Regions from separate parts of the Fictibacillus arsenicus genome, predicted to be linked through region 2. Evidence: riboswitches for the same ligand, from Rfam matches in the RefSeq annotation. Region 2 holds a riboswitch; the other holds the start of a gene.
The links. A riboswitch is a leader RNA that binds a small molecule or an ion and turns the genes downstream of it on or off. The one in region 2 is predicted to bind S-adenosylmethionine.

Region 1 (4,795 bases), 180 kb from region 2:
GATTTCAGAAGAAACGGATTTGAATTTTTCAAAGTTAGCATTAAATTTAGCAGCAAGTTCTTTTGCTTTTATATCATACTGTTCAGGGTTATCCCATGTTTTCTTTGGCTGAAGAACTTGGTCAGGGACACCAGGGCAATGTGTTGGAATGTGAAGTCCGAATACAGGATCTACAACAGTTTCAACAGATGTCAGTTCACCCTCAAGTGCCGCTTGAACCATAGCACGAGTGTAAGATAAATTCATACGGCTTCCGACACCATATTCACCGCCAGACCAGCCTGTGTTAACAAGGAATACTTGAACATTATGCTGATCGATTTTCTTGCCTAGCATTTCTGCATAAACAGTTGCAGGCAACGGAAGGAATGGAGCACCAAAACATGTTGAGAAAGTTGCTTGCGGTGAGGTAACTCCTCTTTCAGTTCCAGCAAGCTTGCTTGTATATCCAGATAAGAAATGGTACATCGCTTGTTCTTTTGTTAATTTACTGATTGGAGGCAATACTCCAAAAGCATCAGCTGTTAAAAAGATAATTGTATTTGGATGACCTGCCACACTTGGCTGAATGATGTTTGGAATGGCATCAACAGGATATGCCGCTCTTGTATTTTCAGTTAATGTGGAATCCTTATAATCCGCAATACGAGAATCATCATCGATCATTACATTCTCTAATACACTTCCAAAACGAATGGCATTCCAAATCTGCGGCTCTTTTTCTTTGGAAAGATCGATTGTCTTTGCATAGCATCCGCCTTCGACGTTAAATACTCCAGTGTTAGCCCATCCGTGCTCATCGTCTCCGATTAAGCGTCGGTTAGGATCAGCAGAAAGTGTTGTTTTCCCTGTTCCGGACAAGCCGAAGAAAAGAGCTACATCACCTTCGTTTCCAACGTTGGCTGAACAGTGCATAGAAAGGATCCCTTTTTCAGGAAGCAAGTAATTCATAACAGAGAATACTGATTTTTTAATCTCACCAGCGTATTCTGTACCGCCGATTAATACGATTCGTTTTTCAAAAGAAATAATAATAAACGTTTCAGAGTTTGTTCCATCATCAGCAGGATTTACTTGGAATCCAGGAGCTGAAACTACTGTAAATTGAGATTCATGTGAAGCAAGTTCTGTTTCATTTGGACGCACAAACATTTGATGTGCAAATAAATTGTGCCATGCATATTCGTTAATAACTTGAATAGGAAGACGGTACTCTTGATCTGCCCCTGCGAACCCCTTAAATAAGAATAACTCTTCTTTAGTGCCTAAGTATTGAAGTACTTTTTTATATAATTTATCAAAGTTTTCAGGTGAAAATGGTTTGTTTACTTTGCCCCAGTCAATGGATTTTTTTACGGATGCATCTTCAACAATAAATTTATCCTCAGGGGACCGGCCTGTGTATTTCCCCGTGGTTGCTCGAAGTGCACCTGTAGAAGTAAGAATGCCTTCTTTTCTTGTTAATGATTTCTCTACTAAAACCGGAACAGGCAAGTTCTGGTGAGTTGTTTCACGGGTCACAAGTTCATTTAAGGTTGTCGTAAATTCCAAAGTATTCATATCAGACAGTACCATCCTTTATCCTAGAGTGATATATTCGAAAATTAGTATAACACATTAATTTAAATAATGTATACTATTTTATGAAAGCGCATCAGAAAAGTTCTTAATCCAGAAAAAAAGGCTTAAATACACCAGGAATCTCCATCATATTGAAAGCGATATCAAAAAAGTGCGAAATTCAGCTTCTTCTTATTGATATTAAAGGGATTTCTATTGACATCATAAAGTCATTGCGCTATTATATTTCGAGAACGGCTACTCTTATTCTGAGTAGGTGGAGGGACAGGCCCTATGAAACCCAGCAACCGACATGAAAGCGGAGTTTATAATCTGCTTAAAATGAAAAGGTGCTAACCTGCAAGGTGAAAATAACCTTGGACAATAAGAGGATGAAGGCATTTTTATTTTAAACCTTTTCCCTCGTGAATGATATGTGAAACAGGGAAGGGCTTTTTTTATGCCTTTTTCAAGTTAAGAACATAAACAATACAAAATAGATAAGAATAAAGTACCGTATCATACTGAAAGCAATTAAGGGAGGATATTAATTTGTCCAAAAAAGTTAGTCGTCGTTTATTTACATCTGAGTCGGTAACAGAAGGTCATCCGGATAAGATTTGTGACCAGATATCAGATGCAATTCTAGATGAAATTTTAGCTAGTGATGCTAATGCACGTGTAGCATGTGAAACATCTGTTACAACAGGTCTTGTACTTGTTGCTGGTGAGATCACAACTTCTACTTATGTAGATATCCCAAAAGTTGTACGTGAAACAATTAAAGAAATAGGATATGACCGTGCAAAATACGGTTTCGATTCTGAAACTTGTGCAGTACTGACTTCTATCGATGAGCAATCTGCTGATATCGCGATGGGTGTAGACCAAGCGCTAGAAGCAAGAGAAGGCTCTATGACAGATGCTGAGATCGAAGCGATCGGTGCAGGTGATCAAGGTCTAATGTTCGGTTTTGCTTGTAATGAAACAGAAGAGCTTATGCCTCTTCCAATCTCATTAGCTCATAAATTATCTCGCCGTCTTACTGAAGTACGTAAGTCTGAAGAAATTCCTTACTTGCGTCCAGATGGAAAAACTCAAGTAACAGTTGAATATGATGAGAACGACAAGCCAGTACGTATTGATACAATCGTTATTTCTACCCAGCACCACCCAGAGAACACACTTGAAGAAATTCAGAAAGACATTAAAGAAAAAGTGATCAAGCCAGTTGTTCCTGCTGAGTTAATTGATGAGAACACAAAATACTTCATTAACCCTACAGGCCGTTTCGTTATCGGCGGACCACAAGGTGATGCTGGTCTAACTGGACGTAAGATCATCGTTGATACTTACGGCGGTTATGCACGTCACGGTGGCGGAGCATTCTCTGGTAAGGATGCTACAAAAGTTGACCGTTCAGCTGCGTACGCTGCTCGTTATGTTGCGAAAAACATCGTAGCTTCAGGTCTTGCAGATAAAGTTGAAGTTCAGCTTGCATACGCGATCGGTGTGGCTCAGCCTGTATCAATTGCTGTAAACACTTTTGAAACGGGTAAAGTATCAGAAGAAGTTCTTGTAGAATTAGTTCGCAACAATTTCGATCTTCGTCCGGCTGGAATCATCAAGATGCTTGATCTTCGCCGTCCGATCTACAAGCAAACTGCTGCATATGGTCACTTTGGCCGTACAGATGTGGATCTTCCATGGGAGAAAACTGACAAAGCAGAAGAGCTTAAGAACCAAGCAAATATTTAATGTGATAAAACAGACTCTTGTTAAAAGGGAGTCTGTTTTTGTTTTTGGGTCTTTGAGCTGCGAAGTTTGACGAGATGTGTCGACTTGTGGTTATTTTAAAAATAACGTGGGATTATTCCATTTAACGTGGGAAAAAAGTGATTAACCATGGAATTATCGTTTCCTATACCTAAAGGGGTATTGGGAAAAGGGACTTTATTTACCCTAAACTGCCGCTAAATCTTCCCCCGATATAGCTTAAACATGAAAAAGCCTGCCATTTTTCAATGGCAGGCATCTTTTTATACAAATAGCTTATTTTTAACACCTAAACTGCTAACTTGTGGTCTTCCAATTGACTCATAATGCAAAGGATGCTGTTCAGCAGCATTTCTGACCTCTTCAAGAGTAAACATGTTTCTCCCATCAAAAATAACAGGCTGCTTCATTCTTCTGATATTTTCTGCTTGCAAAAGTTGTATAAAATCATCCCATTCAGTAACGATAACTGTAATTTCCGAATCAGTAATGGCTGATTCAAAAGTATGGGCAATTTGCACACCTTCTACGGGAAAATCTCTAACGAGCGGATCGAATGCAGTCACTCGAGCTCCCTCGTTCACGAGTTAACGATTTTTCCATTTCATAATGTTTCAGGTCTTTACGGGGAATTCCAACATAAAATTAGGCTAGCTAGGAAAAAAGCTTTACTAAGAACAATGAAACAAAGCTTGAACTTATGCCGAGAACAATCCCGGCAAGAACATCAGTAGGGTAATGAAGCCCGAGATACATCCGTGAAATAGCTACCAAGAGAGCTGCGAAAAGCAGAAACACGCCCAAAAACGGGTTTAATAGGATAAGAGGTGTCACAATAGAAAAAATGGCTGTTGTGTGACCAGAAGGGAAAGAATGATCTTTCAACGGATTGTCTCCGATATTCGTATCGGGAAGGCTCAAGTATGGACGCTTCCGAGGATATATTTTTTTCGAAATCATAACTGGGATGTGACTGATGATGAGTGAAACCATACAGACAGCTCCCCATGATTTTAAATGTGCAGGGAGGAGCAATAAAAGAAGAACAGCTGTTGAGATCGTAGCAGTTGCGCCGCCAAGATGAGTCCACACATGAAAGAAACGATCCATGGAACTTCTGTGCATTCGTCCATTAATAAGCCGGAAAAATGTGCATTCTTTTTCGTAAAGCCAATTAATAACTTTTGCCATTAATATCCCCTCTTTATTTTATAGCTTGATATGTTCATCATAAAATAAAATTGTTATGGAGAAATGAAGGCAGTGTAAATATTTATAAAAAAAACCGTCCAAAAACGCTGGACGGTAAAAATCAGAAAAATATTTTCCGGTCTCGTTCTTCTTTTAATATTTCAACAGCTTCCCGGAAACGCTGGGAGTGGATAATCTCTCTTTCTCTTAAGAAACGAAGAGAATCATTCAAGTCGGGGTCATCTGACATGTTTATAATCCATTGATA
Region 2 (4,795 bases):
AAAATTAGTCAGACCTTGTCGGAATAAGGGGTTTCTCAGTTAGAGAGTTAATTATCAGTTATTTTCGTCTATTCAGTTTTTTAACAAGAAAGTCACAATTGTTACGAGGGCTGTAATATTGTTATAGAACTGTATCCTACAAATGTCAAAAGTCGTGGTATAAATGAATAGGAGAGCTTGTTACATGTTTGCTCCCGAACGATTAGTGGTAAATAAGAATGATTTTATGAAAACAAAAACAAACGAAGATCGAATAAAACAAGTAATTTTTTTAGCAGGGGTGATTGATAATCATGACATCTTTAAATTTAAATGCAGTATTTCCTATAGCAAAGAACAAAATGACAAGCATAGAAGATAAAGTATTAACGATCCAGGAAAGAAACGATGAAAAATTAAGAAATGAACTAATTGGTGATTACCAACCATTCATTAAAAAAGTTACATCAAAAGTGTGCAGTCAATATATAGATCGAACAATGGATGAGTTTAGTGTAGGTCTTTTTGCCTTTAATGAAGCGATAGATCAATATCAAGAAGGACAAGGCAGCCGCTTTTTATCCTTTGCAGATATGGTAATCAGACGCCGTGTCATTGACTATATCCGTAAAGAAGTTCGTCAAAACAGATTGATTTTTCTCCAGCCGGATGAAGAAGATGAAGAAGGCCGTTTAGAAGAAAGCTATGCTGAACAAAAGGCAGCTATGGATCATTTTGAAGATCAGATTCAAGTAGAAAACCGTGTTTATGAAATAGAAGAGTATCAAAAGCTTTTAAAAACATTCGGACTAAACTTTAAAGTTTTAAGCAAACATTGTCCAAAACACGTTGATGCACGTGAAAATGCCAAAGAAATTGCTCGCCTTTTAGCAGAAAATGAAGAACTTGCCGCATTTTTAAAGGAAAAAAAGCAATTGCCGATAAAAGATTTATTAAATATGGTATCCTGTAGTCGTAAAACCATAGAGAGAAATCGAAAGTATATAATAGCGGTATCATTAATATATTTAGGCGATTTCCAAGCGCTGAAATCATACATTCAGCCTTAAGGTGAGGTATATATGATTGCATGGTAAGGGGGATTACTTCCTCTTGCCTGTAATTACTACTGATCCTGCAACTTGCGGGAGGGATACAATTGAAAAGCGGCAGCGGCATTGTAATAGAGGTTAACAACAGAAAAGCGACTTTGCTTATGAAAGATGGAACATTTGTAACGGTAAGAGTACCAGCAGGCAAAAATCCATCAGTGGGCAGAGAATATCAGGCTTCTTATTTTTCGGAAAGGAAAAGAAGTCTTTTTGTGGTGCCATCTGTAGCAGCGATACTTGCTGTTGTTCTTCTATCAGGTTTGATCCCGATTGGAAGCGAGTCAGCGGCAGCGGCTTATGTAAGCTTTGATATTAATCCAAGCTTAGAAGTGGGCGTAGATGAGGAAATGCAGGTTATCCAAATTGATGCATTTAATGACGAGGCAAAAAAAATCATAGATAAATATGATCTGAACGTTGAAAATCAATTTTCATTTGAAGACTTTGCTGATCAGCTTATTAAGGCATATGAAGAAGAAGGTTATATGGAATCAGACCATTCTATGCTCATCACAACCATTTCCAGTGAAGAAGGCAATGATAAGACTGAAGCAGCTCTAGATGAAGCAGTAAATTCAATCGTGAAGAAGACTGTTGTAAAATACCCTGTCCGTATCACTGTTTCAGAGTCTAATCCTGACACTCGTGAAAAAGCAAAGCAGCTTGGAGTGTCTTCAGGAAAATATAAAGCATTTCAAACTGCAAACATAAACGGCAAGACTTTAACAGAAGAGAAGATAAAAGAGGTTAACTTTCAAGAGCTAAAAGTAAATACTTTATCCTCTAATGACATACAAAGCTTACCGCACCCAAGGAAAATTAACACCGAAGCCCATGAACGAAAGAATGACATAAAAATAGCAGTCCCTAAAAAAGCAGTTAGCCAACCAAAAGAAGTTAAAAAGCACAGAGAAAAGCATCACAATCAAGATAATCACCATAACAAGAAACAAGAAAAATTGGTGAAGCCTAAAGAAAGAAAGTTAAATAATAGCGATAACAAGCATCAAAATCGTGCGTTTAACAGCAATAAACAAAAGAATAATGAACATCAAAACCGAAACGCGAATAATCATCACAAGAAAAATCAGCAGGACCGCAATAAACAGGACCGCAATAAACAGGACCGCAATAAGCAAGATCGCGACAAACATCGTAACAAACATTAGCACTAAATATGGTTAATACTGTCGTAATTACAAAAACGATTTTTACTGACTGTCGAACGCTTTATAAAGGTAAACACTCCGTTCCTCTCGAAAAGGTGAAATAACAACCAATTCGGGGGGATTTTATATGCTGGATGTCACCTTTTTTGAAAGACAGATTGGAAAAAGTCCATACTTGCCATTGTATAACATTCCGGTTAAACCTAGATTTAGTCTCAATGATGAAACTACCTTGAGGATTGATTACAGAGAAGGAGAACGTAATCGTATCGTTGTTTTCAGAGGAAATCCAAAGTATCTATCTATGATGCTAGATGGGAAAATGAAGCTTACAACACTCCTTCGCCAAGAGATGATCGAGTTTCACGGGACGTTAAGACAGCGGCTGAAATGGGAAGCCATATTCTATTTAAGCTCTCATTGGGAACAAATATCTGCAGGCGTCTTGATTAAAAGTGTTAAAAATGTTTGACACGAATCGACAGCGGTGATATTATTCATCTCAGTGATTCAAAAATGCATCGTTTTAACTTAATAACGCAACGCTTTAACTTATCACGAGAGGTGGAGGGACTGGCCCTATGAAACCCGGCAACCGCTAGCTGTATGTAATCCATACTGACTAGAAAGGTGCCAATTCCTGCAAGGCATTCAATTGTCTTGGGAGATGAGGAGAACGCGCATAGAATATTATATGCCTTTCTGCTCATATTGAAGCAGAGGGCATTTTTTTATTTGAATGGTTTGTTGATTGGATTGCAAGGTGCGAGACTCCAGCGGGATTAGCGTGCCAGCTACTTGAGTATTCTTCCTCGCAAGGCATGCGACGAGGAAACTCACTTCGTTAGGAGTTGCTTGTAGACGCAGGAGCACACAGGTTTTATTAAGACTCCTAACGGCGCAAAGCGCAGAGGAAGCTCACCGCACGCCCCGCGGAAAGCGAGCATCCTGGAGCGGAAATCAACAGCTTCTAATTGCAATTTAAAGTATTACAGATGGAAATGAGGTTAGTTCTATTGATTAATTTACATTCAGTCCGTAAAGTCTTTCAAACCAAAGATGGTGAAGTGAAGGCTGTTGATTCGGTAGATTTAAACATAAAACAAGGTGAAATTTACGGCATTATTGGATACAGCGGAGCAGGGAAAAGTACACTTATCCGAATTCTTAACATGCTGGAAAGACCGACAAGCGGTACGGTTACGATCGGCGGAAAAAATATGTCTGAGCTATCTTCTAAAAAACTTAGAGAAGCTAGACAGGAAATAAGTATGATATTCCAGCACTTCAACCTTTTATGGTCGAGAACCGTTAGAGAGAACATTGCTTTCCCGTTAGAAATCGCTGGATATCCGAAAGAGAAAATCAAGCAGCGTGTTGACGAGCTGATTGATCTTGTCGGACTAGAAGGCAGAGGCGGTTCATATCCTTCACAGCTGAGCGGGGGCCAAAAACAGCGGGTTGGTATTGCGAGAGCACTTGCCAACGAACCGAAAGTTTTATTATGTGATGAAGCCACTTCAGCACTTGATCCAAAAACAACCGACAGTATTTTAGATCTTCTAGTAGAAATCAACCAGAAGCTAGGTCTAACTATCGTGTTGATCACACATGAAATGCACGTCATACGAAAAATCTGTCACCGAGTTGCAGTAATGGAAAAAGGAAAAGTGGTAGAAGAAGGCGATGTACTGAGCGTCTTTAAAAACCCTAAAGAATCCATTACAAAGGATTTTGTAAAACAAGTTACAGAACCAGAAGAAACAGTGGATACCATAAAGCAATTTATAGAGGAGTTTCCTGAAGGCAGAATTGTTCAGCTTACTTTTGTAGGAGGCAGTGCCGGGCAGCCTTTAATTACAGAGCTGATCCGAAACTTTGAAGTGGATGTTAATATCCTGCAAGGTAAAATTACTCAAACTCAAAATGGTCCATACGGTACATTATTTATCCAAATAAAAGGTTCTGAAGCGGCACTTTCTAACGCTATGGAATTTTTAAATAGTGTTCAGGTAGAAGTTGAGGTGATTCATAATGCTTAGTACTTGGTTCCCGAACGTTCAGTGGGATGTTGTTTTAGAAGCAACGAAAGAAACTTTATATATGTCGGCTATTTCCGTTTTTGTAACATTCATTTTAGGTCTCGCTTTGGGGCTTGCCTTATATTTAACCGCTCCAGGCAACCTGTGGGAAAACAAATTCTTAAATAGCATCATTGCCATTATTGTTAACGTGTTCCGTTCTATTCCGTTTATTATATTAATTATTTTGCTGATTCCTTTTACGCGCTTTATTGTAGGGACAATGCTTGGAGCAGAAGCAGCACTGCCAGCTTTGATTGTCGGAGCAGCTCCATTTTACGCGCGTATGGTTGAGATTGCTTTGAGAGAAATTAATAAAGGAGTAATTGAAGCAGCGAAATCAATGGGTGCAACAAACACTCAAATTATTTTCAAAGTACTTATTCCCGAAAGCACCCCAGCACTTATTTCTGGTATTACCGTTACTGCGATTGCTCTTGTAAGCTACACAGCA

Region 1: another riboswitch for S-adenosylmethionine. It lies ahead of metK (methionine adenosyltransferase); the one in region 2 lies ahead of ABE41_RS15745 (methionine ABC transporter ATP-binding protein).

The regions. Positions count from the first base shown of each region.
Region 1 covers NZ_CP016761.1:2,892,089-2,896,883, reverse strand. The annotation lists gene pckA (phosphoenolpyruvate carboxykinase (ATP)) at 1-1,560, opposite strand, end outside; SAM riboswitch class I at 1,822-1,951, shown strand; gene metK (methionine adenosyltransferase) at 2,113-3,318, shown strand; gene ABE41_RS14860 (UDP binding domain-containing protein) at 3,600-3,920, opposite strand; gene ABE41_RS14855 (phosphatase PAP2 family protein) at 3,991-4,527, opposite strand; gene ABE41_RS14850 (manganese catalase family protein) at 4,649-4,795, opposite strand, start outside.
Region 2 covers NZ_CP016761.1:3,072,337-3,077,131, reverse strand. The annotation lists gene sigI (RNA polymerase sigma-I factor) at 294-1,049, shown strand; gene ABE41_RS15755 (anti-sigma-I factor RsgI family protein) at 1,139-2,260, shown strand; gene ABE41_RS15750 (PNPOx family protein) at 2,388-2,732, shown strand; SAM riboswitch class I at 2,810-2,934, shown strand; gene ABE41_RS15745 (methionine ABC transporter ATP-binding protein) at 3,277-4,302, shown strand; gene ABE41_RS15740 (methionine ABC transporter permease) at 4,295-4,795, shown strand, end outside.